Regions from separate parts of the Bradyrhizobium sp. P3_C3 genome, predicted to be linked through region 2. Evidence: predicted binding sites of a transcription regulator. Region 2 holds the regulator's gene; the other holds the start of a gene.
The links. Region 2 encodes LexA, which represses DNA repair genes until DNA is damaged. Its sites were predicted from a motif close to TGTTCNNNNTGTGTTCNG; they were not measured.
Positions count from the first base shown of each region.

Region 1: AC1DW2_RS29450 (YifB family Mg chelatase-like AAA ATPase) is a predicted target of LexA. The motif match lies at 6,835-6,852, and genes of this name have one in related genera.

Region 1 covers NZ_JBFUGY010000031.1:36,634-52,133, forward strand. Annotated here, with positions in the region: gene gshB (glutathione synthase) at 1-666, shown strand, start outside; gene cpaB (Flp pilus assembly protein CpaB) at 1,082-1,897, shown strand; gene AC1DW2_RS29425 (type II and III secretion system protein family protein) at 1,911-3,428, shown strand; gene AC1DW2_RS29430 (CpaD family pilus assembly protein) at 3,481-4,215, shown strand; gene AC1DW2_RS29435 (CpaE/TadZ family protein) at 4,212-5,504, shown strand; gene AC1DW2_RS29440 (tetratricopeptide repeat protein) at 5,585-6,358, opposite strand; gene AC1DW2_RS29445 (PilZ domain-containing protein) at 6,438-6,683, opposite strand; gene AC1DW2_RS29450 (YifB family Mg chelatase-like AAA ATPase) at 6,911-8,449, shown strand; gene AC1DW2_RS29455 (hypothetical protein) at 8,559-9,032, shown strand; gene AC1DW2_RS29460 (response regulator) at 9,152-11,386, shown strand; gene coaA (type I pantothenate kinase) at 11,659-12,615, opposite strand; gene AC1DW2_RS29470 (phosphoribosyl-ATP diphosphatase) at 12,641-12,961, opposite strand; gene hisF (imidazole glycerol phosphate synthase subunit HisF) at 13,040-13,813, opposite strand; gene hisA (1-(5-phosphoribosyl)-5-[(5-phosphoribosylamino)methylideneamino]imidazole-4-carboxamide isomerase) at 13,824-14,561, opposite strand; gene hisH (imidazole glycerol phosphate synthase subunit HisH) at 14,558-15,208, opposite strand; gene AC1DW2_RS29490 (DUF2628 domain-containing protein) at 15,205-15,500, opposite strand, start outside.
Region 2 covers NZ_JBFUGY010000011.1:14,574-30,073, forward strand. Annotated here, with positions in the region: gene AC1DW2_RS14400 (ComEC/Rec2 family competence protein) at 1-280, shown strand, start outside; gene AC1DW2_RS14405 (GAF domain-containing protein) at 290-1,231, opposite strand; gene AC1DW2_RS14410 (hypothetical protein) at 1,456-1,890, opposite strand; gene AC1DW2_RS14415 (hypothetical protein) at 2,081-2,311, opposite strand; gene lexA (transcriptional repressor LexA) at 2,519-3,220, opposite strand; gene AC1DW2_RS14425 (molybdopterin molybdotransferase MoeA) at 3,397-4,608, opposite strand; gene AC1DW2_RS14430 (hypothetical protein) at 4,840-4,992, opposite strand; gene AC1DW2_RS14435 (HAD family hydrolase) at 5,190-5,816, opposite strand; gene AC1DW2_RS14440 (alpha-hydroxy acid oxidase) at 5,830-6,963, opposite strand; gene AC1DW2_RS14445 (S41 family peptidase) at 7,271-8,608, shown strand; gene AC1DW2_RS14450 (bifunctional diguanylate cyclase/phosphodiesterase) at 8,699-11,431, opposite strand; gene AC1DW2_RS14455 (Flp family type IVb pilin) at 11,743-11,907, shown strand; gene AC1DW2_RS14460 (MFS transporter) at 11,888-13,144, opposite strand; gene AC1DW2_RS14465 (amidase family protein) at 13,141-13,497, opposite strand; gene AC1DW2_RS14470 (amidase) at 13,428-14,441, opposite strand; gene AC1DW2_RS14475 (CGNR zinc finger domain-containing protein) at 14,581-15,174, shown strand; gene moaC (cyclic pyranopterin monophosphate synthase MoaC) at 15,187-15,500, opposite strand, start outside.

The DNA.
Region 1 (15,500 bases), on a different contig from region 2:
CTCGCCTACATCACCTCGACGCATTTCCTGGAGCGCATCCATCCGAAGACGCTGGTCGTCAACGACCCCGCCTCGGTGCGCAACGCGCCGGAAAAACTGTTCGTGATGAACTTTCCGCAGCTGATGCCGCCGACGCTGATCTCGCGCGACCTCGACGAGATCAACGCGTTCCGGGATAAGCACGGCGCCGTCGTCATGAAGCCGCTGCACGGCCATGGCGGCGCAGCGGTGTTCCGCGTGATGCCGCAGGACATGAATTTCGGCTCGCTGTTTGACATGTTCTCGGTGACCTTCAAGGAGCCGTGGGTGATCCAGCAGTTCATCCCCGAGGTGAAGCACGGCGACAAGCGCATCATCCTCGTCAACGGCGAGTTCGCCGGCGCGGTGAACCGCGTGCCGGCCGCCGACGACCTCCGCTCCAACATGGTGCGTGGCGGCGCCGCGCAGGAGACCGAGCTCACGCCACGCGAGCGCGAGATCTGCGCCACCGTCGGCCCGGCGCTGCGCGAGCGCGGCCTGCTGTTCGTCGGCATCGACGTCATCAACGGCAACCTCACCGAGATCAACGTGACATCGCCGACGGGCATCCGCGCCATCGCGCGGCTCGGCGGCCCGGACGTCGCGGCGAAGGTCTGGGACACGATCGAGCAGAAGCGGGCGAAGTAGAGCGCTCACTCGTAGCCCGGATGGAGCGCAGCGAAATCCGGGATCTCACAACGCGCTGCACGAGCCCGGATTGCGCTTCGCTCCATCCGGGCTACGGACATCAATTGAAACACGAGGAAGTACGCTCCTCACCCTGAGGAGCGACCACCGCGCACGCTGCGCGAAGCGCCCATGACTAAACCACCCATTCACCATGACGCCGCGCGCATCGTTCGAACGAACGTCCCGCCCTGCGTGAATCTACGGGGCCACTGGCCGACCGGATAACGCGACGTTCACCATCTGCCCAGAACGCGCATCGTCACGGGCCATCACACTCGGCCTCGCAACACCCCTTATACCTTTACTCCCTACTCATCGACGCAGGGGAACCCGCCACGTGCGGTTCGAGTGCCCCGCGTAAGAGTAGAAGCGTATGAACACCGCACGCATTGTCGTTCTCGTCATCGCGCTGGGCGCCGGCGGCGTCGCTGCGTATCTGGCGAGCGGCTTTGACAACAAGCCCGCGCCCGCCCTTCCCGTCGCCGAAAAGCTGCCGACGGTCGAGGTGCTGATCGCGAAGAACGACATCCAGCTCGGCCAGGCCGTGAAGCCCGAGGATCTGCAATGGCAGTCCTGGCCGGCGGCGACCGCGAGCAGCGCCTTCATCCGCCGCGACAGCAGGCCCGACGCCCAGACCCAGATCGCAGGCTCGATCGCGCGCGTGCCATTGATGCAGGGCGAACCGATCCGCGAGCAGAAGCTGGTGAGGGCCGAGGGCTCGGGCTTCATGGCCGCGATCCTGCCCTCCGGCATGCGGGCCGTCTCCACCGAAATTTCAGCCGAGACCGGCGCCGGCGGCTTCATCCTGCCGAACGACCGCGTCGACATCGTCCTGACGCGGCGCCTGAAGAACCCCGATGGCGCCAACGGCGCGACCGGCGGCAACGACCTGATCCTGTCGGAGGTCATCCTGAGCAACATCCGTGTGCTCGCGATCGACCAGGCGCCGAAAGAAAAAGACGGCCAGAACGCCGTGCTCGGCAAGACCGTCACGCTCGAGCTCAAGCCGGACCAGGTCGCGACGCTGTCGGCCTCGCGCCAGGGCGGCACGCTGACGCTCGCGTTGCGAAGCATCGCCGATGCCAACGCGTCGGAGATTTCGATCGAAGACCTGACGGCCAAGCGGCCCGGCGGCGTGAACGTGATCCGCTACGGGGTGCAGGCACGGCAACTGACGTCACAGAAGTGATGATGGGGACACCATGAACTACGGGGATGATCGGACGGGCCTGCGCATTCGGGGGAAGCGCGCGCGCTCGTTCTGGACGGGGGCGGTGCTGATGCTGGGGCTGATCGCAGCCCCCGACGTCGTCAACGCGGCGGATGCGCCGGTCGGCGACCAGGCGCCGATGCAGGCGCCGGATCTCGGCGTGTCGCCGGTTTCGACCATCGCGCCTGCGCGCACGCGCTCGCTGTCGCTCGGCGTCGGCAAGTCCGTCGTCATCGACCTGCCGCGCGAGGTCAAGGACGTGCTGGTGGCCGATCCCAAGATCGCCAATGCAGTGATCCGCTCGTCGCAGCGCGCCTATATCATCGGCGGCCAGGTCGGCCAGACCAACGTCGTGTTCTTCACCGCCGACGGCCAGCAGGTTGCCGCCTACGACATCGCGGTGAAGCGCGATCTCAACGGCATGCGCACGGCGCTGCGCCAATCTCTGCCGGGCGTGCAGATCGAAGGCGTCGGCGACAGCGTGATGCTGACCGGCTCGGTGTCGAGCCCGATCGAGGCCCAGCAGGCCGGCGACGTCGCCGCAAAACTCGTTGGCGGCGCGGACAAGGTCGTCAACAACATCGTCGTGCGCGGCCGCGACCAGGTGATGCTCAAGGTCGTCGTCGGCGAAGTCCGCCGCGACATCGTCAAGCAGCTGGGCGTCGACCTCAGCGCCAGCCTGAATGCCGGGACGGCGGTCGTGAACTTCAACAATTCCAACCCGTTCTCGGTCAGCGGCGGACCGATCGTCGGCAGCAACGGGCTCGGCGTGGCCGGCCTCGCCAAGGGCGTCGCCACCGTCAGCGCCACGATGCGCGCGATGGAAAGCGCCGGCGTCATGCGCACGCTGGCCGAACCGAGCCTGACCGCGATCTCGGGCGAATCCGCCACCTTCATCGCCGGCGGCGAATTCCCGATCCCTGCAGGCTATTCCTGCGATCCGGTCACCCACGTCTGTACCACCCAGGTCACCTACAAGAAGTTCGGCATCTCGCTGAACTTCACGCCGCTCGTGCTCAGCGAAGGCCGTATCAGCCTGCGCGTGATGACCGAGGTCTCGGAGCTGTCGAACACGAACGCGATCACGCTGACGCAGGCGGTGTCCTCGACCTCGAGCAACTCGATCACCATCCCCTCGGTCCAGACCCGCCGCGCCGAGACCACGCTGGAAATTCCCTCCGGGGGCTCGATGGCGATGGCCGGCCTGATCCAGCAGAAGACCAAGCAGGCGATCAACGGCCTGCCCGGCGTCGACCAGGTGCCGATCATCGGCGCGCTGTTCCGCAGCCAGGACTTCGTCAACAACGAGACCGAGCTGATGGTGATCGTGACGCCCTATGTGGTGCGCGCGGTCGCCCAAAAGGAATTGTCGCGGCCCGACGACGGCTTTGCGCCGGCCTCGGACGCGCAGACGGCGCTGCTCGGCCGCATGAACCGGCTCTATGGCATCGCGCGCAGCGTTGATCCGATCGAAGGCATCCGCGGCGATTTCGGCTTCATCATCGACTGAGACAGACGGTTTGGGGACCGGGACAAGAAACGGGGCAAGAGGGGACAAAGCGATGACGAAGACGATTGCCGATCGACGTCGCAACCTGCGGATCGCGCTGGCGCTGACGGGGCTTTCCGTCATGCTCGGCGCCTGCAACACCACCGGTGACATCGTCACCCAGACGGTGCCGACCGACTATCGCCAGCGCCACCCGATCGCGGTGCAGGAAGCCAAGAAGTCGATCGTGATCTTCGTCGGCAAGGCGCGCGGCGGCCTCTCCACCGCGCAGCACGCGGACGTCGCGGGCATTGCGAGGGACTGGGTGCGCGAAGGCACCGGTTCCGTCGTCGTCGACGTGCCGAGCGACGCTGCGAATTCGCGCGCCGCGGCGGCGACCTATCACGAAATCCGGTCGGTGCTCGCATCCGGCGGCGTGCCGTCGCGCGCCATCGTCCAGCATCCCTATCGCCCCGAGGATCCCGGACTGCTGCCGACCATCCGCCTGAGCTATTCGAAGATCGCCGCGGTCGCCGGCCCCTGCGGGCTGTGGCCGGAAGACGTCGGTCCGAACATCCTCGACCCCGGCTACAACGAGAACCGGCCGTACTTCAATCTGGGCTGCGCCAGCCAGCGCAACCTCGCGGCCATGATCGACAACCCCGCCGACCTCGAGCAGCCGAGGGCGGAGACGCCTGCCTACACCGCACGGCGCGAGATCGCCTTCGAGCGCTACCGCAAGGGCATGGCGACCACGACCATGTATCCCGAGGCCGAAAAGGCCAAACTCAGCGACACCGGCAAATGACAAGTTTTCACGACGACGAAGAAGCGGACGACCCGCGGCACCCCGAGGACCACATTGCGCCGGTTCCTCGCATCTCGGTACAGGCCTTTTGCGAGACCGAGCAGACGCTCGCCGCGATCACCGCGGCCGGGCAGGATCGCCGTCTCGCCAAGGCGCATCTCACCGCCAAAGGCGGCGGCCTTGCCGCGGCCATCGAAGTCTATGACACGATGCCGACGCCGAACGTCATCGTGATCGAATCCGACGGCACACGCGATATCCTCGAGGGCCTCGACGATCTCGCCGGCGTCTGTGATCCCGGCACCCGCGTGGTCGTGATCGGCAACCCCAACGACACCGCGCCCTATCGCGAGCTGGTCCGCCGCGGCGTCAACGACTACGTGGTGGGACCGGTCGAAACCCTCGACGTCGTCCGTTCGATCTGCAGCCTGTTCTCGGCGTCGGAAGCCATCATCACCGGCCGCGTCATCGCGGTGGTTGGCGCCAAGGGCGGCGTCGGTGCGTCCACGGTCGCGCACAACGTGGCCTGGACCATCGCGCGCGACCTCGCGCTCGATTCCGTCGTGATCGATCTTGACCTCGCCTTCGGCACCGGTGGCCTCGACTACAACCAGGACCCGGCGCAGGGCATCGCCAACGCGGTGCTCTCGCAGGACCGGCCGGACACGGCGCTGATGGAGCGTCTGCTCGCCAAATGCACCGAGCGCCTCAGTCTCCTCGCTGCGCCCGCAACGCTCGACCGCGTCTACGATTTCGGCGCCGAAGCTTTTGATGCGATCTTCGACACGCTGCGCATGACCACGCCCTGCATCGTGCTCGACGTTCCCCACCAATGGTCGGGCTGGACGCGCCGTGCGCTCGTCAATGCCGACGACATCGTGATCGTGGCCGAGCCCGATCTGGCCAATTTGCGCAACACCAGGAACATGCTGAGCGTGCTCAAGGCGGCGCGGCCGAACGACCGGCCGCCGCTGTACTGCATCAACCAGGTCGGCATGCACAAGCGCGCGGAGATCGACGTCAAGGCGTTCGCCAAGACCATGGAGAGCCAGCCGATCGCGGCGATCCCGTTCGACTCGAAATTGTTCTCGACCGCGGCCAATAACGGCCAGATGATCGCGGAGGTCTCCAAGAACCACCGCACCACCCTTCTGTTCCAGAACATGGCGAACCGCCTCGCCGGGCGTGGCGAGGTGAAGAAGCCGAAGCGCTCGCTGCTCGGGCCCCTCCTGAAGAGGCTCAAGGGCAGGGCGGGTCGCGGGTCAGCCCCGCATCGCAAGGTGTCGTAAGGGCGAAAGCGTTTTCGAGCGAAGTGGATACCGGGTCGCGCCAGGAAAACGCGTCAAAAAAAGAATCAGACGAGGGCGGGCTATTTGTCCGCCCGCTGCTGCTTCTTCGCCAGCAACTGCCGCAGCGCCGTGACCTTTGCCGCGGCCTGATCCGGCGGCAGGTCGGCCTTCACGATGGTCTCGGCCTCGGCCTGCTTTCCCTGCAGTCCCACGACGAGCGCCAGATTGGCGCGCACGCGGGAATCGGCGCGATTGCGCTCATAGGCGCGGCGCAGCGTTTCCTCGGCCCGCGGCAGATTGTTCTGGAGCATGTAGGACAGGCCGAGATTGGACAGAACCTGCGGCTCCTCGGGCACGATCTTCAGCGCTGCCGAATAATATTGCTGCGCCTCTTCGTTCCGGCCGAGCTGATCGAGCGCCGCGCCTTGCGCCGACAGGATGCGCCAGTCGGGATCCTCAGGCGTATGCGCGCGGCTGAGCACATCGAAGGCCTGCTGGAAATTGCCGCTGTCGGCGAGCGCGCGGCCGTAGCCGGCGAGCAACGCCTTGTTGCTGGGATGGGCGAGCACGGCCTGCTCCATCACCGCAACGGCCTGGGCGCGCTGGCCGGTCTCGCGCAGCGCCATGCCATATTCGAGCGCGACGTTGGGATCGGAAGGCTTGGCGCGATAGCGCTCGCGAAGCGCGTCCATGTCCGGCTTCGGATCGGCCCTGCCAGCCGTTTCCGACTTGCCGCCGAGCGCGCCGGTGATGTCCTCCAGACTCGTGGTCTGGCAGCCGCCGAGGGCAAGCATCACGAGCGCGGAAAGCAGGAATCTCGCCGGCGAAGAGGCAAGGGACGAACGCTTGGGCATACTCTGATCACTCGGCGACTGATCAGCGATGCTTACCGATTAACCCTAAAGTCCAGTTAAGGAACCTGGCCCGTCCGGCTCAATCGGTGAACTCGGCGCCGAATTCGCAGCCGATGCGCCAGCGCAGACGGCATTGGCGGGAATAATCGGGCGCGAAGATGATGGTGAATTGCGGCGGCACTTCCAGAAACTCCGCCACCACTTTCACGCCCCCATCCGAGATATCCGTGATCGTGCAATCCCTCGGCAGCGAGCCCGCGCCAAAGTGAATCTTGGCAAGCCGAGTGCATACCCGTCGTTCGCTTCTGCGGCGATTTGCAAGCATTTGAATTGTTCACCCGTTAGATCACGGCCCATCCCGCAGCTCTAGGAGTAGCGAACATTCGTTGGGATGTGCTGATGAGAGCCGCTCGCATTCGAGGCGTAGTGTCTGCGTGACGTTTACGACCGGTTAGGGTTTTCCGGGCCCCCAAGATTGTTCTCGTATTGTTCTTGCAAGAAAGATCGGGCTCTGCTACCCCTAATTGTGCGAGAGGGCAGGCTGGTTCGGGCATGGTTCAGCGGGTTTCTACCGTCGCCTTTGAGGGGATCGAGGCCCGCGCGGTCGACGTGCAGGTGCAGGTCGCGCCCGGCCTCCCTGCGTTCGCCATCGTCGGCCTTCCCGACAAGGCGGTGTCGGAGGCACGGGAGCGCGTTCGTTCGGCGCTGATTGCCTCGGGGCTGGCGCTGCCGGCGCGGCGGATCATCGTCAATCTCGCGCCGGCCGACCTGCCCAAGGAGGGCAGCCATTACGACCTGCCGATCGCGCTCGGGCTGATGGCTGCGATCGGCGCGATCCCGCCGGATGCGCTGACCGGTTTTACCGTTCTCGGCGAGCTCGGTCTCGACGGCTCGATCGCGCCGGTGGCCGGCGTGCTTCCCGCCGCGATCGGCGCCAATGTGCGCGAGGAAGGCTTGATCTGTCCGGCGGCCTGCGGCTCGGAAGCGGCGTGGGCGAGCCCGGACATCCAGATCATCGCGGCACAATCGCTGATCCAGATCGCCAACCATTTCAAGGGCACGCAGGTGCTGTCGCGGCCCACGCCGCGCGTGCACGAGGTCGCCGCCTCCCCGCTCGACCTGCGCGACATCAAGGGCCAGGAGAGCGCCAAGCGCGCGCTGGAGATCGCGGCCGCCGGCGGACATCACCTGCTCATGATCGGCGCGCCCGGCGCCGGCAAGTCGATGCTGGCGGCGCGCCTGCCCTCGATCCTGCCGCCGCTGTCACCGGGCGAATTGCTCGAAGTCTCCATGATCGCCTCCGTCGCCGGCGAGATCGAGGGCGGCGCGCTGACCGCGCGGCGGCCGTTCCGCTCGCCGCATCACTCCGCCAGCATGGCCGCGCTCACCGGCGGCGGCGTCCGCGCAAAACCCGGCGAGATCTCGCTTGCGCATCAGGGCGTGCTGTTCCTCGACGAGTTGCCCGAATTCGATCCGCGGGTGTTGGATTCGCTGCGCCAACCGCTGGAGAACGGCGAGGTCTCCGTCTCCCGTGCCAATCATCGCGTGACTTATCCTGCGCGCTTCATGCTGGTCGCGGCGATGAATCCGTGCCGCTGCGGCCATGCGTTCGAGCCCGGCTATGCCTGCAAGCGCGGCCGCATCGACCGCTGCACCGGCGACTACCAGGCGCGCATCTCCGGCCCGCTGATGGACCGCATCGATTTGCGCATCGAGGTTCCCGCGGTGACCGCAGCGGATCTGATCCTGCCGCCGGCGGCGGAAGGCTCGGCGGAAGTCGCCGCGCGCGTCGCAGCCGCGCGCGACATCCAGCTCGCGCGTTACGCGGATGCGGGCCTGCCGCATGTTCGCACCAATGCCGAGGCGCCGGCCTCGGTGTTGGAAGACGTCGCCAAGCCGGATGCGCAAGGCGCCAAATTACTGCGCGACGCCGCCGAGACCATGCGGCTGTCGGCGCGCGGCTATCACCGCGTCCTGCGGGTGGCGCGCACGCTCGCCGATCTCGACGGCGCCGACAAGATCGGTCGGCTGCATCTCGCCGAGGCGCTGTCCTACCGCGCACTCGCGGAGGATGTGCGGCAGATGGCCTGATCATTCCGCGCATCAACCCGGCGGTAACGAGTTTCCTTTACGCTCTGCAAACCATAAGGCCCAAGCGTTCCCAGTACGAGTCCACACCGGGCCGGGCGAGTAGAGTGTCATGTTGCGTTTCAAGATCCTGGCCTCGGTTGTTCCCCTGCTGGCTGCCGCGGTGTTCGCCCGCGGCGAGATCGGATCGGTCTCGCATCCCTGCATCGCGCTGGGCGAGACTTCAGTCGAGCTGACATCCCTGTTCTGGACGGCCGGCGTCCATATCGCCTTCACCGACGATCTGTCGCGGGCCACGGTGCGGGTTCAGATCACCGACGATCCGGACGCGGCGGACTTCGCGGTCGTGGACGACGGTCTCGGCTCCGAACCGGACTCCTGTCAGGCCAATCCGGCGACGCGCCTCGTCACGATTGCCGCGGAGCCGGTCGACGGCGGTCCGGTGATTTACCTGTCCACCGACGGGCCAGCCGATTACCGCATCTATGTGCGCTCGAAGACCTTTTCGCAGCGCGAGGCCGCGGCGCTGATCGTCGGCGCCAATGGCGGCCACCGCCCGCTTCCGCTCCAGGCCGCCTCGCTCTGAAGCGTTAACACCTCGTCAACCCTGTTTGGAGGCCGAACCAAAGCCTCAAGCTGTTCGCAAGGTCGGCGAGACATCGTCGCAATTGGCGGCGCGGGGTTTCGAAGCAAGAGTCGGGGTCGATGGCGATGGATCGGACGTTCCGGATCAAGGTGCGCATGCGCCGCTTCAGGCGACAGCATCCCCGCATCGCGTTCGCGATCCGCTCCTTCATGATTTTCTCGGCGACGTTCGGCGGCGCCTATGGCTTCGTCTCCGGCAGCCGCTCCGAGAACTCCGGCTACGATCCCAATACGTTTGCGGTCGGCGCGAGCTTCCTGTTCGCGCTCGCCTGCCTCGGCCTCGCCACGCTCAGCATGCGGCTGCGCTTCGTCAACAAGCGGATGCGTAAGCTGGCCGCCCACAACGAGACGCTGATCGATCGCAATTGGGAACTGAAGGAAGCGGAAGAGCGCGCGCGCAGCCTGTTCGAACAGCAGGGTGACCTGATCGTGCTGCGCGACCACCAGGGCCGCATCACCTTCGCCAACGACGCCTATTGCGCGCTCGCAGCACAGGCACGCAGCGTGCTGGTCGGCACGCGTTTCGATTTCGACATCCTCGAGCAGGGCGACAGCGCCCGCGAAAGCAACGGCACGCGCATTCACGACCAGAGGATCACCACCCCGCACGGCGCGCGCTGGATCGCCTGGCGCGAGGGCTATGTCCGTCTCGATGCCGGCCAGCCCGCCGAATTGCAGAGCGTCGGACGCGACGTCACCGACCGCACCGAGACCGAGCGCGCGCTGTCGGACGCACGCGACCAGGCCGATGCCGCCAACCGCGCCAAGTCGCGCTTCCTGGCGATGGCCTCGCATGAGATCCGCACGCCGCTCAACGGCATCATCGGCATGGGCGGCCTGTTGCTCGACACCACGCTGACGCCGGAGCAGACGACCTATGCCAGGGCGGTGAAAACCTCCGGCGAGGCGCTGATGGCGCTGATCGAGGAGCTGCTCGACTATTCCAAGATCGAGGCCGGCAAGCTCGATCTCGACCAGCGCCCGTTCGCGCTCTCGACCATGATCGAGGAGATCACCGAGCTGCTCGCGCCGCGCGCGCAGGCAAAGACGCTCGAGATCGCCGCCTATGTCGACGAGCGCCTGCCGCTCGAGGTCGTCGGCGATGCCGCGCGGTTGCGCCAGGTGCTGCTCAACCTCGCCGGCAACGCCATCAAGTTCACCGCGACCGGCGGCGCCGCGCTGATCGTCGAACCCGGCATCTGGCCGAACGAGATCAGTTTTCTGGTGCGCGACACGGGCATCGGCATCGCATCCGAAGCGCGGACACGCATCTTCCGCGAGTTCGAGCAGGCCGACGAGCGCGTCGCCCGCACCTATGGCGGCACCGGGCTCGGCCTTGCCATCAGCGAACGCATCGTCAAGCGCATGGGCGGCCGCATCACCCTGGAGAGCGAGCCGGGCAAGGGGTCGACCTTCGAGGTCGCGATCCCGCTTCCGCCATCGCAATCTGGCGCGGGACAGACGGCGTTCCCGAGCCCTGATCTCACCGGCAAGTCGATCCTCCTGATCGCCGACGGCATCGAGGCCTCGCTGATCGCGCGGCGGCTGGAGCGCTGGGGCGGACAGATCTGCCTCGTCTCGGATGGAGCCGTCGCAGAGGCGCTGCTGCCGGAGCGCTCATGGCATGCGGTGCTGGTCGATCGTGCGATCGGCGCCGCCATCGCCGACCATCTCGGCGAGGTCGCGCGCAAGCATGCGACGCAGCGGCTGGTGCTGCTGACGTCGAGCTCGCGTCACGAGACATTTTCAGCTTCCTTCACCGGCTTCCTGATCAAGCCGCTGCGCGCGGCTTCGCTCGCGGCGCGTCTCGCGCTGACGCCGGAGGTCGCCTCGCCCGAACTGGCGCCGGAGCCGCCGACCGCCTCCCCCGCCGGCGTCGTAACGGCAAAGGGCCTGTCGATCCTCGTCGCCGAGGACAACGAGATCAACGCGCTGCTGATGCGCTCGCTGCTGACCAAGCTCGGCCACCGCGTCGTCATCGCCGTTCATGGCGAGGCGGCGCTGGAATCCTGGCTCGCCGCGTCATCCGCCGGCACGCCCTACGATCTCGTGTTGATGGACATCCAGATGCCGCAGCTCGACGGTATCGAGGCGACGAAACGCATCCGCACGCATGAGGCTGCCAAAGGCGGCCACCACACGCCGATCCTCGCGCTCACCGCCAATACGCTGGTGGAGGATCGCTATGCCTGTTTCGAGGCGGGCATGAACGGGTTTTTGATCAAGCCGCTCGATCGCGACAAGCTGGACGAGGCGCTGGCCGGGCTGGCGGCGGCGCGGCATCTGGCGGTGTAGGAAGGTCTCTCCTCCGTCTTTGCGAGGAGCCCCTGCGACGAAGCAATCCAGAATCCCTCCGCGGAAAGATTCTGGATTGCTTCGCTGCGCTCGCAATGACGATGTGGCTGCAGGCGTGCGCCAATCACCAATGCCATAGGGAGGGCAAAGCCAACGGGTCGCGCGAATGCGCGCCCGATGACAGGCTCCGCGTGTCCACCATTCTCGTTCACAATGGAGATAGACGGTGGGCACGTCGCTTCGCGCCTTTGCCCACCCTACGGCACCGCGGCCTACAGCCGTCGCAGCGCCACGCTTGCCACGGTGTGGTCGGCGCCCTTCTTCAGGATCAGCGTCGCGCGGGGGCGGGTCGGAAGGATGTTGTCCTCGAGATTGGCGAGGTTGGTGCGTTCCCAGATCGCGATCGCGGTGGCGGTGGCTTCCTCGTCCGACAACAGCGCGTAGCGATTGAAGTAGGATTTTGGATTGGTGAACGCGGTGTCACGCAGCGCCAGGAAGCGCTTGATGTACCATTGCCGCAGCGCCGCCTCGTCGGCGTCGATATAGACCGAGAAGTCGAAGAAGTCGGAGACCACGGGCACCGCCTTACCGTCGCGCGGCAGCTTGCCGGTCTGCAGCACGTTGACGCCCTCGACGATCAGGATGTCGGGCTGGTCGATCTCGGCCCACTGGTTCGGCACGATGTCGTAGGTCAGATGCGAATAGACCGGCGCGCGCACGTGGCGGCGGCCGGCCTTGATGTCGGAGAGGAAGCTGAGCAGCAGCGGCAGGTCGTAGCTCTCCGGAAAACCCTTCTTCTGCATGATGCCCTGCCGCTCCAGCACGGCATTGGGATACAGAAATCCGTCGGTGGTGATCAGTTCGACCTTCGGACGCGGCGACCAGCGCGCCAGCAGCGCCTGAAGCACGCGGGCCGTGGTCGATTTTCCGACCGCGACCGAACCGGCGACGCCGATGATGTAGGGCATCTTGCGGTCGCGGATGTTGAGGAACTGGCGCTCCGCGTAATACAGCCGCTGCATCGCATCGACATAGATCGACAGGAGGCGCGACAGCGGCAGGTAGATGTCCTCGACCTCCTGCAAGTCCAGGCGATCGTGCAGTGAGCGCAGCCGGTCGAACTCACCGGGCTCCAGCGTCATCGGCGTGTCGTCGCGCAGTCGCGACCACTGCTCGCGCGTATAGACGCGGTACGGATTATACTGCTGCTCGGGTGCGCGGATATCCATGACGCGACCTTTCCGTTGGGATCTACTAACCCTTGCGGGACGCCTTTTCTTCCAATCCGGACATATTCGTCCGCTTGTCCAGCGCGGCCTCGACCTCCTCCAGCTTTACGCCGCGGGCCTTGAGCAGCACAAGGAAGTGATAGAGCAGGTCGGCACTTTCAGCGATCAGATGCGCGCGATCGTTTTCGACTGCTGCGATTACGGTTTCGACTGCCTCCTCGCCGAACTTCTTGGCGCAATGCTCGGCGCCCTTGTCCAGGAGCTTGCGGGTATAGGACGCCTCGCCGCCGGCCGCCGCACGGGCGTCGATGGTGTCGGCCAGATCGTGGATCGTGAAACGCGACATCGGAATTACTCGAAAACACACAAGGCCACGGAGGCCATTCCCCGCAGGCCTATGTAGCATTTTTATGAACGGGAGTCGTCAGGCATCGAGGCGCATGGCCAGTCCGCGCCGGGCCATGTGCTCCTTGGCTTCGCGAATGGTGAATTCCCCGAAATGGAAGATCGAGGCGGCCAGCACAGCCGTGGCGTGGCCGTCGCGGATCCCGTCGACGAGATGATCGAGATTGCCGACGCCCCCCGAGGCGATCACGGGAACGGGAACGCTATCGGCGATCGCCCGGGTCAGCGGGATGTCGAAGCCCTGCCGGGTGCCGTCGCGGTCCATGGAGGTGAGCAGGATTTCACCAGCGCCGAGCGAGACCACTTCCTGGGCATATTCGATGGCATCAATGCCGGTCGAGTTGCGCCCGCCATGGGTGAAGATCTCCCAGCGATCGCCGCCCGGACGCTTGACCCGCTTGGCGTCGATCGCAACCACCACGCACTGTTCGCCGAATTTCTCGGCAGCTTCCTTGACGAACTCGCGCCGCGACACCGCGGCGCTGTTGATCGAGACCTTGTCGGCGCCGGCGCGCAGGAGCGTCTTGATGTCGTCAACCTTGCGCACGCCGCCACCGACGGTCACAGGCATGAAGCAGGCCTCCGCCGTACGCCGGACCACGTCCAGCATGATGCCGCGGTTCTCGTGGGTCGCGGTGATGTCGAGGAAGGTGAGCTCGTCGGCACCGGCAGCGTCATAGGCGATCGCGGCTTCGACGGGATCGCCAGCATCGCGCAGGTCGACGAAGTTGACGCCCTTGACGACCCGGCCGTCCTTGACGTCGAGGCAGGGGATCACGCGCACCTTGAACATGTGTCAGCTCCTAGGCGGTGCGCGCGTTGCGGATCAGGGTGAGGGCGGCGGCGGGATCGAGCCGGCCGTCGTAAAGCGCGCGGCCGGCGATCGCGCCTGCGAGCTTCCTGGCGCGCGGCGTCAGCATCGCCTTGACGTCCTCGATCGAGGCGAGGCCGCCGGAGGCGATCACGGGAATCGAGATCGCATCCGCCAGCGCGATGGTCGCCTCGAGATTCAAGCCTTTAAGCAAGCCGTCGCGCGCGATGTCGGTGAAGATGATGGCGGCGACGCCGGCATCCTCGAAACGCTGTGCGATTTCCAGCACCGTCACCTGCGAGGTCTCGGCCCAGCCTTCGACGGCGACCTTGCCGTCGCGGGCATCGAGCCCGACCGCGACGCGGCCGGGGAATTTCCTTGCAGCCGCCTTCACCAGTTCAGGGTCGCGCACCGCGGCGGTGCCGATGATGACGCGGGTGATGCCCTTGTCGAGCCAGGCTTCGACGGTCGCAAGATCGCGAATGCCGCCGCCGAGCTGCACCGGGATCTTGATCGTCTTGAGCATCGCCTCGACCGCCTGCGCGTTCACCGGCTTGCCGGCGAAGGCGCCGTCGAGATCGACGACGTGGAGATACTCGAAGCCCTGTTCGACAAAGCTCTGCGCCTGCGCTGCGGGATTGAGGTTGAACACGGTCGCGCGCGCCATGTCGCCTTGCTCGAGGCGCACGCACTGACCGTTCTTGAGGTCAACAGCGGGAAAGAGAATCACGGTTTCCATCGCAAAAAGTTCGAGATAAGGGCCAAGCCGAAACGCTGGCTCTTCTCGGGGTGGAATTGGGTGCCGATGGCGGTGTCCTTCGCGACGATCGCGGTGACGGGTCCACCGTAATCGGCGCGCGCGAGCACGTCCGCCTCGTTGGCGGCGTTGAGGTGGTAGGAGTGCACGAAATAGGCGTGCTGGCCCTTGGGGCCAAGCGGCAGCCTATCCAGCACCGGATGCTCCTGCAGCAGGTCGAGCGTGTTCCAACCCATGTGCGGGATCTTCAGGCTCTCGTCGCGCGGCATGATCTTCTCGACGTCGCCGCCGACCCAGTTCAGGCCCTCGGTGATGACGTGTTCCTTTCCGCGGCTCGCCATCAGCTGCATGCCGACGCAAATACCAAAGAAGGGCCGCGCCTTGACGCGCACCGCTTCGGTGATCGCCTCGACCATGCCGTTGACGGCATCGAGCCCGCGCCGGCAATCGGCGAAGGCGCCGACACCCGGCAGCACCAGACGGTCGGCGCCGTAGGCCTGATCCGGATCGCTGGTGACGAAGACCTTTTGCGGAATCTCCAGGCTGCGCGCGGCGCGCTCGAATGCCTTGGCGGCGGAATGCAGATTGCCTGAACCGTAATCGATGATCGCGACGCTCATCTTGACCCTCCCGGTTCTGGAAACAATCCAATGATGCCGCCCGACGGCAGCGGTGGCGGATTCGAGAATTGCTGACCCGGCACATTGCGGGTTGGCGGCGGGCCGCCGCGATCGACGGCCCATTGATCGTTGACGATGCCGCGCTGCTTCTGGCTCCAGCGCTCGAAGAAACGCCGCTCGGCGGTGTCCTCGTCGTCGGAGATGACGACGTCGAGCTGGCGCCACTTGCCGCGCGACAGCGTCCAGCGGCGCAGGCTCGAGGCCTCGAAACCCATCAGCACCGCAACGATCA
Region 2 (15,500 bases):
CAGCCGTGCCGCGCTGGTGGTGACGGCGCGGCCGGCGCCGCCGGATTGCGCAGCGATGGTTGTCGACCGTCAGCGTCTCGCAAGGCAGGGCGCGCTGGCACTGACGCGAAGCGGCGACGGCTTTGCGGTTCAGGCGGCGAAGGCAAGGGGGGCAGATCGTCCGTGGTCGCCGGCGGCCGCCGGTGAGGCGGATTTCGGCGCGAGCCTTGCGCCGCAGGCGGCGGCTCCCCGCAACCGCGACGCGACGCCATCGGAAGCCGACCTACAGGCCGAGGATTGAGCGGATGGGTTACAGATACCAGGCCAGCACGGCGTCGAGCCTGGCGTTGCCGATCACCGGCAGGACGACCATCTGGCTCAGTCCAGAGGCGCTGGCCTGCAAGGCCGCGACCGAGCCGTCACGCGCGAGATCGTCGTTGAGTGCGGGCATGCCGGTGGCCCAGGCCCCGCCGATGCTGCCTTCGCCTTTGGCGATGGATTTCGTCGCATAGAGCGCGGCGAGGTCGGTCTGCGCGCTGCAATCGCCGGCGCGGAAGACCAGCGCCGAACGGGCCTCGTCCGGGACCCAGATCTCGAAGCGTCGCGCAATCGGGGTCGCCTGCGCGGAGAGAAATGTCAGCACCCAGGTCTGATCGGTGCCGGCCCGGTAGGGAACGCCGACGCCGAGATTGATTCCGACCTTGGCGGCGTCCTCCCAGCGCAGAAAACTCCTGGCATCGTGCAGATCCTTGATGACCAGCGGCAGGCCGGCTTTCCAGATGCGGCCGGGCAGGCCGAAGCCACGCGGAAATCTGGTGTGGCGGGAGTTGAATTCGAACATGTCGGCGGTGCCGTAATAGCCGTCGACGAGCCCCATCTCGTGGGAGGTTTCGGCATCGTTGTGCCAGAGCTCGATCGCGCCGACATGGGCCTCGTCGTCGCCGCAGAACAGCACCATGACGGCTTGCAGGAATTCGCCTGAAAACACCGGCACCGCCACGCCGCAGGTCAGCCCGGCGGCGATGGCCTGATCGGTCCGCTTGAAATAGGAATCGGTGAATCTGGTGAGGATCACGGGGTGGCCGCCGGCCCAGGCCTTGCCGGGAAGCCCCTCGTCATATCCGAAGTGCAGATCCTCGCTCACGTCCCTAAACGCGGACAACCCTTCGCCGTAGAGGCCGCCGCCGAATTCCAGCCGCATGCGCGTGCGGTCAGGCACCCAGAGTTCAACGACGCGAATGAAGGTCTTCATCGAACGTGCCCGCCGTCTCAAGCCGCACCAAGCATCGGCCATTTGGCTGCGGAACGGACGTTCAAAATTCAGGCAGGACAGCGCAAACTTCGTGCGGTGGGAGACGCCACGGCTTGGTCCGCCCGATGGAGTTTCGCGGGACACAAACGACACCATCTCGCCGGCCTCGGCCGGCGATGGCGATTTTCAATCCTGGCCCGACCTGCCGGCCGGGAATGGCTGCATCAGCCGATCGGCAGGCGGGTGATGGTTGTCCGGCTGTCGGTGATGGTCTGCGGCTTGTGCTCGCGCTCGCCGAGCGGCTGGGTCACCGGTAGCTGCAGCACGGTCGCACGCTGGCCTTCGACCAGCTGCGTCACCAGCACGGATTTGCCGTCGGGGAATTCGATCGCATCATGATGGCGATCGGGAATGTGCGGATCGATCTTGCCGAACTTGCCGACGCGCGAATTGACGGTGCGCGTCCAGATCCAGCGATTGTCGTAGCGGACGTTGTCGGCGAAGGCGAGCTCCGTCCCCGGGAGCAGGCAGACCGCGACGGTCGGATCGGCCGCGGAGGCAAAGCCGCGCGTCGAGGTGCCGCGGAAGGTTGTCGTGACGATCGTCTCGCCGACTTCGGCGGGACGCGACGCGACGGCATGCAGGCTGTAGTCACACATCGGGTGCTCCTCATGCAGGGATAGCGACCCACGTCTCTTAATCGAGGCGCAGGCCTCTATCAGAGTGGAAATACCAAACGTTCTGCCGGGTTGTAGGCAAATCTACGGCTCGCCGCCGCAGGCCGCAATCACATTAACTTTCCCGAATCCACCAGGAACAAAGCCCGCCCCTTTGCATTGCAGGCGCGTGTCAGCGCCCCGCAGGCGCCGACCAGCCGGAATATTGCCAGCCCGGCCGCGACGGTCGGTCGATGGTGCCGCTGGCCTTGCGGACTTGCTCGCTCACGGCGGTGTCCTTGCGGACATGGGGCCGCGATTGCGCGGCCAAGGCTTGCACGGCCAAGGCTTGTACGTCCAAGGCTTGCGACGCTGATGCTGCGATCAGCGCCACAGCAATTGTGCTCAGAACGATCCGGCGCATGACTTCTCCTCGAACCTGAAGGCCGCGAAGCAGGGCTGCTTCGTGCMGCGTGCCGAGGATTTACCGCTGGAGGAGGGGCCGGATAATCTGCGCGAAACCAGAAAGACTATCCAGCGGAAGCGGACAATCGTCCGCTCCAATCTCGGATCGGCGATGCCGATCGAAAGCGCGCGGGGCGCCCAATAACCGATACCGGCACGTCCGGTATCAATACTTCCGGTACAGCCCGATCAGCTTGCCCTGGATCTTCACCCGGTTGGGCGGCAGAATGCGGACCTCATAGGCCGCATTAGCGGGCTCGAGCGCGATCGAGGCGCCGCGGCGGCGGAAGCGCTTCAGGGTTGCTTCCTCGTCGTCGATCAGCGCCACCACGATATCGCCGGTATCGGCGCTCTCGTTGCGCTGGATCAGCGCCATGTCGCCGTCGAGGATGCCGGCCTCGACCATGGAATCGCCGCGCACTTCGAGCGCGTAATGTTCGCCCGAGCCGAGCATGTCAGGCGGTACGCTGATGGTGTGGCTGCGGGTCTGCAAGGCCTCGATCGGCGTGCCGGCCGCAATGCGGCCCATCACGGGCACCGCGACGGGGCGCTCGCCCTCGTCCGCCGGCGGGCTGGACGTCGTGCGGACCTTGCCGAGATTGCCTTCGATGACGCTCGGCGTGAAGCCGCGGCGGCTGCCGGCGGCGGCCTGAAGCTCGGGCAGCTTGATCACCTCGATGGCGCGGGCGCGGTTGGGCAAGCGCCGGATGAAGCCGCGCTCCTCGAGCGCGGTGATCAGGCGATGGATGCCCGATTTCGAGCGCAGGTCGAGCGCGTCCTTCATCTCATCGAAGGAGGGCGGCACGCCGCTTTCCTTCAGCCGTTCGCTGATGAACCGCAGGAGCTCGTATTGTTTGCGCGTTAACATCTCGACCAAAATCCCCCGGTTGATGTCGTTCGATTCCGAGACGCTGAATTCAGCAGTAAGCCGCTACATTCTCGAAACAAATCATGAACGGACACTATATGTTCGATACATGTTCCGCAACTGCTTAATTTACCGTGAACGCGACAAAGTTCGCGGAACGCACGCGAACGAAGCGCTCAGACGGGCAGCCGCAAGACCTCGCAAGGCGTGCCGGCTTCGGCCTTCGACGCGAATGGCGCGCGCACGAGAAGTGCCTGTGCCGCAGCGAGATTCGCAAGCAGCGAGGAATCCTGGTGATTGACCGGAAGGGCGAGGAGTGTGCCGTCGTCGCGCAGCTCGAGGCATGCGCGCAGGTAATCCTCGCGCTGGTCATTGGCGCCGACATCGCGGCCGAGCACCGCGCGTTCGCGGCGGTGATGAATCATCGAACGGCCCGAAAGCGCGCGAATCAACGGCACCATGAACAGGAAGCCGCAAACGTAGGATGACACGGGATTGCCGGGCAGGCCGATCACGCGCATCGCGCCGAGCCGCCCGTGCATCATCGGCTTGCCCGGCCGCATCGCGATCTTCCAGAACGCCATCGAGATACCTTCGTCCCTCAGCGCCTGCTGGACCAGATCGTGGTCGCCGACAGAGGCGCCGCCGGTCGTGATCAGGATGTCCGCGCCGCTCTCCCGCGCGCGGCCGATGCCGGCCGTGGTGGCCTCCAGCGTATCGGCGGCAACGCCGAGGTCGATGGTATCGGCGCCCTCGCTGCGGGCGAGCGCGTGCAGGGCGTAGCCGTTGGAATAGACGATCTGGCCGTGGCCCGGCGTCGTACCCGGCATCACCAGCTCGTCGCCGGTGGCGAGGATCGCGACCTTCGGGCGTCGCCGGACTGGCAGTTGCGGGTAATTCATGCCGGCGGCGAGCGCGAGGTCGCGATCGGTGAGCCGGGCCCCTTTGCGCAGCAGCACGTCGCCTTCCGAGAAGTCGACGCCGGCGGGGCGGATGTGCCGCCCCGTTACGGCGGCTTCCTTGATGGTGATGCGCTTGCCGTCCGCGATCGTGTCCTCCTGGATCACGACCGCATCAGCGTCATCGGGAACGACACCGCCGGTGAAGATACGCACGGCCTCGCCGGCGCCGATCGATCCCGCAAACGGGCGGCCCGCCGCGACCTCGCCGATCAGGGTGAGCTGGGAGTCGATCTTCGCCGCATCGACCGCGCGCACCGCATAGCCGTCCATTGCCGACATCGCCTGCGGCGGCTGCGTGCGCCGCGCCGCGACATCGCGCGCGAGCACGCGGTGGAAGGCTGCGTCGAGCGCGATCATCTCTTCAGGCAACGGCTCTGCGCCCGCCAGCACCGCGGCGAGCGCGTCGGAAACCGGCATCAGGGCCACGGGTGAAAACTCCTGCTGGGCCCGTTCGGGCAAATCGGCGGCGAGAGTTCTAGCCGAGTGCAGGCGCAGAGGCAAAACAGTGGCCGCGCAGGATGATTTATCCTGCGTCATCCGCTCTGCGATGAAGGGTGAGCATCAAGTCCGCCCCGGCATGATCCAGAAGGCGAGACAGACCGGTACGAGGATGGCCATGGCGAGGACGAGAAAGACGAGAGCCACGGCCAGCATCGGTCAGCCCCCCGGCTGCTTGTACGGACTGACGTCCGGCGCTGCGGGGCCCTGATCCTTGTCAGGCAGCGGGTCGGCCTGGGATTTCAGGTCGGCGGCCTTGCTGATCAGTTTTGCGGAAAGGTCAGAATCCGAGGTGGTTCTGGCGAATTTCATCAGCAGAGAGGCCTGCTTGGTAAGGTAGGTTTTGCCTAACACGATGATAAGCCCGATGTAGAATTCCCAACGGACTCATGAGTCCTGAGAGGGGCAATCGTTCCGGGAACTCTGTATAAAAATGCACAAAGGGTTTTGGTTCCTTGCCCCCGGGCAGAATAGTTCCATTCGCGGCCCGTCGGCTTGCCGGCCAGAGATCAGATTCCGAGCGCCTTGAGGGCGTTCCCGACGTCGCGGGGCGAGGTCACGTGGACCGTGGTCAGGCCGCGCGACCGCGCTCCTTCGATGTTCTCGGCAAGATCGTCGAAGAACACGATGCGGTTCGCCGGCACGCCGATCGCGGCCACGACATGGTCGAAGGCCTCCAGGTCCGGTTTGCGCAGGCCGATGCTGGACGACAGATACAGCTCGCGGAAATGGCCGAGCAGGCCGGCATATTCCTTCGAGAAGTGGTCCACATGCGGCCGGTTGGTGTTGGAGAAGGCGTAGAGCGGCAACTGCTTCGCCGCGCGCGGCAGCAGCTCGGCGATATCGGGCATCTCGCCGGCGAAGATTGCGTTCCAGCCCTCCAGGAACTGCGCGTCCGAGATGCCGATCCCGAGCGCGACACGCAGCGAGTCAAAATAGGCCTCGTCGCTGATCTTGCCGACCTCGTGCAGCCGGTAGGCTTCGCTGTCCCGCACATAGCGCGCGACGATGGCTTCCGGCTTGCAGCCGGCATGTCCCGCCCAGCAGGCGATCGCCTTGGAGAAATCGATGTCGAGCACGACGCGCCCGAGATCGAACAGGAGCGCGTCCGCGCTGCCGGGAGAGAGCGAGCTCATTGCATCCTTTCACTCAATATCGATAGGGGTCGTGGTCGAACAGCGGGAACGCGCTGAACACGCTCGGCGCATTCGTTGCGGTCGCCTGGTGCAGGCAGGACTTGTCGACCTCGGCGAACGAGGTGGCGCCCAAGAGGCCGAGGCAGCGCAGCACCTCGTCCTCGAGCAGCTCCAGCGTTCGCCTCACGCCGGCCTCGCCGGCCGCGGCCAATGCCCAGCATTGCAGCCGGCCGATGCCGACCATGTCCGCGCCCGCCGCGATCGCCTTCACGATGTCGGTGCCGCGGCAGAAGCCGCCGTCGACCATGATCTTGGCGCGTCCCTTCACGGCGTCGACGATCTCGGGCAGCACATGCATGGCACCGCGGCCGTGATCGAGCTGGCGGCCGCCATGGTTGGAGACGTAGATCCACTCCACGCCGTGATCGACCGCGATCCGGGCGTCCTCGGCGGTGGCGATGCCCTTCAGGATGAGCGGGATCTTGAACTTGTCCTTGATCATCTTCACGGTCCGCCACTCCAGGCCCTTCTGGTAATCGCCGCCGGTGGCGCGCAGGCGGCTCTCGCGAACATAGCGCTTGGCAATGTCACGTTCGCGACGGCTGTAATGGGCGGTATCAACGGTCAGGCAGAAGGCGGCGTAGGCGTTCTTCTCGCTCCGGCTGACGACATCGGCGACGAAATCGTCGTCGCCGCGCACATAGAGTTGATAGAGCCGCAGCGCATCAGGGGCGGCCTCGGCGGTCTTCTCCAGGCCGGGCTCGGACACCGAGCTCAGCATGTGCGCCGCGCCGAAGGTGCCGCAGGCGCGGGCGACGCTCGCCGCGCCATCCGGATCGAAGATCTCCAGTGCGCCGACAGGGGCCAGCACCACCGGCAGCCGCATCCTGCGTCCGAACAGCTCGACCGAGCCGTCGACCTCGCGGACGTCGCGCAGCACGCGCGGCCGGAAGGCGATCTCGTCGAGCGCCATGCGGTTGCGGCGCATCGTGGTCTCGGTCTCGGCGGCGCCGACGATATAGTCCCAGGCGTTCTGGTTGAGGTTGGCGCGCGCCTTGCGGATGAATTCGTGCAGGTTCTGGAATGGCTCGGCGCTGGCGCCGAGTTCGACGTTCCTTTCCGGCCGGATGCGGGGCGCGTCATTCATTGTTGTCCTCCCGAGAATTTGAAGCGTTATTGTCATCGCCTATCGTGTCCGGCCCTCCAAAACCATCCTAAAATCGCATAGCTGAGAGGCGTGGGCCGGCCGGCCGATTCCCGCGTTGCGCGAAACGGTTTCGGAACGTTGCCAAAAGTTTAGGCCCGGGCGAAGGGATTTTTACGATGTACCCGCCAGCGTGGCGTCCCGGCCTTGAAGAAACCAGAATGGTATTGTGAACAGCGGGCTGGATCGCCATTTGCATGGCGCCTCACAAGCCCAAAGCAAAGCTCCAAGCAAGAAGGCCAGTCTATCCATGCGGAAAAACCTGCTGTTCCCCCTGGGCGCACTCACGGGAGCGTGTCTAACCCTTCTGGTCGCCAGCCCGCACGGTGGAGTATGGGCGGCACGGGCGGCAGCGAGCGCGGATGATGCCTATTCCCGGCTCAATCTGTTCGGCGAAGTGTTCGAGCGGGTGAAGGCGAGCTATGTCGAGAAGCCCGACAATTCCAAGCTGATTGAGGGTGCGATCACCGGCATGGTGACCTCGCTCGACCCACATTCACGCTACATGAACGACAAGGCCTGGACCGAGATGCAGGAGACCACCTCCGGCGAGTTCGGCGGGCTCGGCATCGAGGTCACGATGGAGGACGGCCTGGTCAAGGTCGTCTCGCCGATCGACGACACGCCGGCGTCCAAGGCCGGGATCATGTCCGGCGACCTCATCAGCAAGATCGACGGCGATGCCGTGCAGGGCATGACGCTCGAGCAGGCCGTCAACAAGATGAAGGGGCCGGTCGATACCCAGACCAAGCTCACCATCGTGCGCAAGGGCGCCGACGCTCCGCTCGACGTCGCGATCAAGCGCGAGATCATCCATGTGCGTCCGGTGCGCTTCCACGTCGAGAACGGCGACATCGGCTATATCCGCGTCACCTCGTTCAACGAGCAGACCACCGACGGCCTGAAGAAGGCGATCGCGTCGATCTCCAAGGAGGTCCCGCCGGAGAAGCTGGTCGGCTACGTGATGGACCTGCGCAACAATCCGGGCGGCTTGCTCGACCAGGCCGTCTCGGTGTCGAGCGCCTTCCTTCAGCGCGGCGAGGTCGTCTCGACCCGCGGCCGCAATCCCGAAGAGACCCAGCGCTTCACCGCCCATGGCGGCGACCTCACCAAGGGCAAGCCGCTGGTGATTCTGGTCAATGGCGGCTCGGCTTCGGCCTCGGAGATCGTCGCCGGCGCGCTGCATGACCACAAGCGTGCCACGATCATCGGTACGCGCTCGTTCGGCAAGGGCTCGGTGCAGACCATCATTCCGCTCGGCGCCGGCAATGGCGCGCTGGCGCTGACCACGGCGCGCTACTACACGCCGTCGGGCCGCTCGATCCAGGCCCAGGGCATCGCGCCCGACATCGAGATCCTCCAGGATGTGCCGCCAGAGCTGAAGGGCCGGATGGACACCATGGCGGAGTCCCAGATGCGCGGCCATCTGCAGGCCGCCGACGGCACCGAGCAGACCGGATCGCAGTCCTACGTCCCGCCGGAAGAGAAGGACGACAAGGCCCTGCATGCGGCCTACGACTTCCTGCACGGCGTGACCGCGAATGCGGTCGCCGCCAAGCCTGCGCCGAAGGCGGCGGTACCGAACTAAGCCTTACGACGTCCAGATATCGCCCGGGAGCGGATGACCGCTCCCGGGCGAATTCGTGCGGTGACGCTTCCAATTGTTGGGAAGACCGCCCTAGCTGGCCTCGCGGCGCCGGCTTCCTTCGCCGCCGCGCTGGGCGAGGCGGCTGCGGTGCAGCGCGAACAGCTCCAGCACCTTGTCGGCCGGTTTTGCGGCACTGAACAGGTAGCCCTGCATCTCTGAGCAGCCGAGCGCACGGAGCAGGCGCTGCTGCTCCTCGGTCTCGACGCCCTCGGCCGTGGTGGTCATGCGGCGGGCGGCAGCCAGGTTGACGACGGCCTGCACGATGCTGGCGGAGCCGTCGGGACCGGCGATGTCGCTGACGAAGCAGCGGTCGATCTTGATCTTGTCGAACGGGAAGCGGTGCAGATAGCTCAGCGAGGAGTAGCCGGTGCCGAAATCGTCGAGCGCGATCCGCACGCCGATGGCGCGGAGCTGATGCAGGATCGCAAGCGCGGTGTCGTCGTCGCGGATCAGCACCGCCTCGGTGATCTCGAGCTCGAGCCGGCTCGCCGGCAAATCGGAGGCGGCAAGGGCCGCCATGATCTTCAGCGCCAGCGTGCCGCTCTTGAACTGCACCGGCGAGACGTTGACGGCGAGGCGGATATCGTCGGGCCAGTTGGCGGCATCGCGGCAGGCCGTGGCCAGCACCCATTCGCCGATCTCGTTGATCAGGCCGGTGTCTTCGGCGATCGGGATGAACTCGGCGGGCGAGACCATGCCGCGTTCGGGATGGCGCCAGCGCACCAGCGCCTCGCAGCCGGTGATGCGGTCGTCCTTCAGGGCGAGGCAGGGCTGGTAGTAGACCTCGAGCCCGCCTTCGAGCCCACCTTGGGCGATGGCATGGCGCAGATCGATCTCGAGCTGCCGCCGTTCGCGGACCTTGGCATCCATCTCCGGCTCGAAGAAGCGATAGGTGCGGCGTCCGGCGGCCTTGGCGGCATACATCGCCATGTCCGCGTTCTTCAGGATCTGGTCCAGCGCGGTGCCGTGTCGTGGCGCCAGCGCGATGCCGATACTGGCGTCCGTGGTGAGATGATGGCCCATGCAGTCGAACGGCGCGCGGATGGCCTGGAAGACCCGCGCGACGAGCTCGTTGACCTGCTCCAGCGACGTCACCGCGCTCTGTACGATGGCGAATTCGTCGCCGCCTAGCCGCGCCACGAAGTCCTGTGGACCCGCGCAGCGGCTGAGGCTCGTCGCGATCGATTTCAACAGCTCGTCGCCGACGAGATGGCCGAGTGCGTCGTTGACGCCCTTGAACTCGTCGATGTCGATGTAATGCACCGCGATCTCTTCGCCACCGGCGATGGCGGCGAGCTCCGCGCGTAGGTGCTCGTGGAACATGGTGCGGTTGGGCAGGTCGGTCAGCGCGTCGTAATGGGCGAGGTGGGTGATGCGCTCCTCGGTCCGCCGGCGCTCGGTGACGTCTTCGTGGGTCGCCACCCAGCCGCCGTCAGCGAGCGGCTCGTTAAGGATGTGGATCGAGCGCCCGTCGGAGGTGTCGACCACCATGGAGTTGCGCACATGGATGTCGCGCAGCACACGGACGACATAGTCGCCGATGTCGCCAGTGAACGAGCCGGTCGCCTTGCGGTGGGCGATGATGTCGTGGAAGCTGGAGCCGGGCTTCACCACCTCGGCTGACAGGCCGTACATCTCGATGTAGCGCTGGTTGCAGATCACCAGCCGCCGCTCGGCATCGAACAGCAGCAGGCCCTGCGTCATGTTGTTGACGGCGCGGTCGAGGCGCTGCTTCTCCAGCGTCAGCCGCTCGCGAGAGGCGCGGTGCTGCTCCAGCAGCTTGCGCACGATCGCGATCAGCACGCCCGCGATGGCGAGCGCGGAGGCGCCCGCAACCGAGATCAGGATGCCGATCTGCTCGCGCCAGTCCGTCAGCGCCGCCGCGCGCGTCGTGGTGGCCATCATCAGGATCGGGAAGTGGGGCAGGGCGCGCGAGGAGATCAGACGGTCTTCTCCGTCGACGGGGCTCATGATGCGGCCGGCGAAGTGATCGAGCCCGAAGATCCTCTGCTGCTCGAACGGGCCGGTCTTGAAATTCCTGCCCATCTGCTCGCTGGAATGGGGATAGCGAGCGAGCAGCGTGCCGTCGCGATGCAGCATCGAGATCGAGGCGCCTTCGCCGAGCACGACGGAGGCGAAGAACTTCTCGAAATTGGCCGGTTCGATGCCGCGTCCGACCACGCCCATGAACTCGCCGTTCGGTCCCACGATCTTGCGCACGATCAGGATGGTCCAGGCGCCGGAGACGCGGCTGTGCACCGGCTCGATCAGCACGTTCGGCGAGTAAGGATCGTATTTGAAAGTGCGAAAATAGGCGCGATCGGCGACGTTCACTTTGGGGGCCGGCCACGCCGTCGACGAGTTGATGAGATTGCCTTCGGCATCGATGATGTTGACGCCGCCCATGTAGGGCAGCGCCTCGATCTTGGAGCGCAGCATCCGGTGGACGTCCTGGCCGGAGAGGCGTTTGCGATAGTCCTCGGCGCTTGCGATGCCGGTTGCGCGGACGTGGTCGACGAAATCCTTCTGGATGACCGCGAAATCCTGCAACTGCTGATCGAAATGATGAGCGAGCAGCAGCACGGTGTTTTCCAGCTCGCGCCCGCTGTTGCGCAGCGCACGCTCTCGGAAATTCTGCGCCATCAGGACCGAGCCAATGGCGATGGCCGCGATCAGCAGCGTGCCGCCCACCACCAGCCAGCGGATCGGTCCGCTGCGCACGAAGACCTGGTCAAAGAGGCGACTGCCGTATTTCGTCATCATGTCGATCGTTGCCGCGCACACGTCAGGATCGCTTCTTGATCCCGAGAACATCCGTTGGTTTACGAAAACGATATGGAGGCGAAGTTAGGAAGCGCGGTTAATGCGACATGAACGGCCGCGTACAAAAGCAATCGATGCGCGCGACGCAAGACGTGCAGGAATTGCCGGACTCTCTCGCGATGCCGGTCAATTCCTGCCGGTCGTGCCACGGTCAACCAAGGCTTAACCATCTAAGATGTTGGCGATCCTCGAGTCGGCATTGGCACGTGATTTGCGAACATGCCTGCCAGCGACACAGAGAGGACACGACGATGACAAACACCTTGAAGAACTTCCTCGCCGACGAGCGTGGTGCGACCGCGATCGAATACGGCCTGATTGCCGCCGGCATCGCGCTGGCCATCATTTCCGTCGTGAACGGCATGGGCTCCAAGCTTAACGCCAAATTCGGGTCGATCAGCTCTTCGCTGCGCTGATCGCGTGGGCTCCGCTGCGCGCCAATATCGCCGCCACGATCAGCGCCGCGACGACGTTCGCCGCGGCGCTGATCAGGATCGGCAAGGTATAGCTGTGGTTGACGTCGTAGGCGAAGCCGGCCGCACTCGGGCCAACCAGCGTGCCGAACGCCACGCTGGTGTAGAGAATACCGATGATTCCGCTGACATTGCGTCCGCCAAAATAGTCCATGACCACAGCGGGCAGCACCGCGACCCAGCCGCCGTAGAACACGCCGTAGACGAAGGCAAAAGCGGCGAGGGTCCAGACATCGGCGGCGATGGCCCAGATCGCCATCGCCAACGCCATTCCGACCAGGACCATGATGAGCGAGCGGTCGCGGCCCATCCGGTCGGCGAGCGCGCCGAGAAAGAAGCGGCCTGCGGTGCTGCCGGCCCCGATCACGCCGAGCAGCAGCACCGCAGAAGACGCCGCGACCCCGTGGTCGCGCGCGTAAGGCACGAGATGGACGAATGGGACGAAGGCGCCGAACGAGCAGACCAGACACGATACGTAGAGGGCGACGAACCGCGTCGACCGGACGGCCTCGCGCACCGAAGCGCCGCCGGCATTGCTTGCGCCCGCGGCCTCGCGAGGCGGATCGCCGTCGGGTCCGAGGCCGCGGTGCTTCGGATCGTTCTCGATCAGCAGCGACGCTCCGCCGCCCAGCACCAGCGCGATCGCGCCCAGCACCAGATAGGCGCCGCGCCAGCCCACCGATGCGATCAACAATGAGGCGAGCGGCGGCATCGCCAGCGTACCGAGCCCGATGCCGCTCACCGCGAGCCCGGAGGCAAAGCCGCGGCGTTTGACGAACCAGCGTTGCACCGCGCCGATCGCGGGAACATAGGCGCAGCCGAGGCCGAGGCCGACGCCCAGCCCGTAGGCGAGATAGACCTCGACAAGGGAACGTGCCGCGCTCGCCGCCGCAAGTCCGACCGCGATCAGGATCATGCCGGCGATGGCCAGCGGACGCGAGCCGAGCCGGTCGGCGAGGGGACCGCTGACGAGTCCGAGCGCGAAGTACAGAAAGCCCGCAATCGAAAACACGAGCGAGATCGAACCGCGCGAGGCGCCGAAATCGCGCTGGAGCGGCTCCAGAAATGCGCTGAACGTGTAGGCGGAGCCGAAGCCGACGAACATGACGGCAAATGCCGCTGCGACGACGAACCAGCCATGGAAAATGCTTCGCTGAGCGAGCGTGGATTGAACGGTCAATGCTGCCTCCGCGAGCTGAGGGAAGGATGGCGACGATGCCAGGACGTGGCACGCTGGAACGCCGCGCCGGCGCGCACGAGCATGGCCTCGTCGAGATGAGCGGCGACGAGCTGGAACGCGATCGGCAATCCGTCTGCCGATGCACCACCCGGTAGCGTGATCGTGGGATGACCGGTCATGTCGAACGGGCAGGTGTAGCGCTGCAGCTTCGCGATCAGATCCGGCTGCTCGCCGAGCGTCTGGATCATGGCGAGCGTCACCGGCGGGAACGGGTGTACCGGGATCAGCAGCAGGTCGATGGTCTCGAACAGCGCGGTGACGCGGCCGCGCAGCGCCAGCCGCCGCAGCAGGATCTTCTGATAATCGAGAGCGGAGAGCGACCGGCCTCGATCAGCGAGGCGAGCATCGGGCCATACTCGTTCTTGCGGGCAGGATAGGTCGCCTCGTGCGCGACCGCCAGCACGTGTTGTGTCTTAACGTCCACGTCGTCGCTGTTCCAGGCGGCATCGACGCCGATCCGCAAGCTTCGCACGTTCTGTGCGGCCGCGGCCAGATAGTCGGGCACCGGATTGAACACCGAGGTGGGGTCGTTGGGGTCGTGTCCGGCAATGACGCCGAGCAGCGCGCCCGCATCGGCCGCGCTGCGGCCGATCGGTCCGACATGGTCGAGCGTCGCGGCCAGCTCGAAGGCGCCGTGTCGGCTGACGCGACCCCAGCTCGGCTTCAATCCGGTCAGCCCGTTGGCGGCGCAGGGCCAGCGGATCGAACCGCCGGTGTCGGAGCCGAGCGAGCCGAAGCAAAGCCCGGCAGCGGTTGCGACCGCCGAGCCACTGGACGAAATGCCCGGCCAGTAACTCGCATTCCACGGATTCTTCGGCGGCATCACCAATGGATGGTGATCGGAATAGGCGCCCTCGGTGAGTTGCAGCTTGCCGAGTATCACGGCGCCTGCGTCCTTGAGCCGGCGCACGACGGTTGCGTCTTCGTGGGGACGAAAGTCGCGATGAAGCATGGTGCCGGCCGCCGTCGGAATGCCCTTGGTCCAGAACAGGTCCTTGAGCGCAATCGGCACGCCATGCAGCGGCCCCCGATACCGGCCTTGTGCGATTTCGGCGTCCGCGGCTTTTGCCTCGGCGATGGCCGTTTCTGCCATCACGTGAACGTAGCTGCCGAGATCCCGGTCCATGGCGTCGATACGGTCGAGTTGCGCGCGCGTCACGTCCAGCGCGGAGATGTCGCGCGCCTTGAGGCGTGCTGCGAGCGCGGTGAGTTCGAGATAGTGCAGGGCGTCGGCCATCGGTTCGGGGTCTCCGTTCTGGTGATCGCAATGGGCGCTCGATCCCGAAGGATTCGACACTAGTATAATTAGGATACAGGTGTCGCTTGCTGTCAACCAGTAAATCTGTTTTACTGGTGTTCCAATCTTTGGTGTCCCGATGTCGAAAGAGTCTCGCAAATTCCAGGTTCCCGACACGCTGGCGAACGTCTACGATTTCGCCAACACGCTCGATGTTCGCCACTTCATGCATTTCGGCGTGGAGCACCCGGAGAGCGATGAGCTTGGCGGGCCGAAGGAACTTGCGGACTGGATGCGGGAACGCGGCCTTGGCGCCGAAGGCGGGCGTGTCACGCCCGCGATGTTTGAGACCGCGCTAAGACTGCGCGGCGCCTTGCGCGCCTATCTGCAATGTGAGCCCGCCGAGCGGCCCCGGAACAGGAGCGTTCTCGGCACGCTCAATGAGGCGCTCGCGCCGTTTCCGTTGCGGGTGGAGGCGCGCGCAGGCCGTGGCGCGATGCTGTCGGCAGCGCGCGAGGATGCGCTCGCAGGCCTCTCGGCCATCGCGATCGAGCTTCATGACGCGACGCTTGTGGGAACGCTGGACCGGCTGAAGATGTGCGCGTCGGAGGAATGCCGCCGGGTGTTCTTCGACCGCTCGAAACCATCGACGCGGCGGTGGTGCATGTCGACGCTGTGCGGCAACCGGATGAAGACGCGCGCCTATCGCGAGCGGCAGCGCGAGGTGAAATAGATCACGCGGCGTTCAGGCGCGGTAGTGGCCCGACTTGCCGCCGAGCTTCTCGACCAGATGGATGCCCTCGATGCGCACGCCGCGTTCGACCGCCTTGATCATGTCGTAGATGGTGAGGCAGGCGACCGACACCGCCGTGAGCGCCTCCATCTCGACGCCGGTCGGGCCCGTCACCTTCACGCTGGCGCGGACGAGGCAGCCTGGCAGTTTCGCGTCGGGCTCGATGTCGACCGTGACCTTCGACAGCGCGAGGGGATGACAGAGCGGGATCAGCTCCGAGGTGCGTTTGGCGGCCATGATGCCGGCGATGCGCGCGGTGCCGAGCA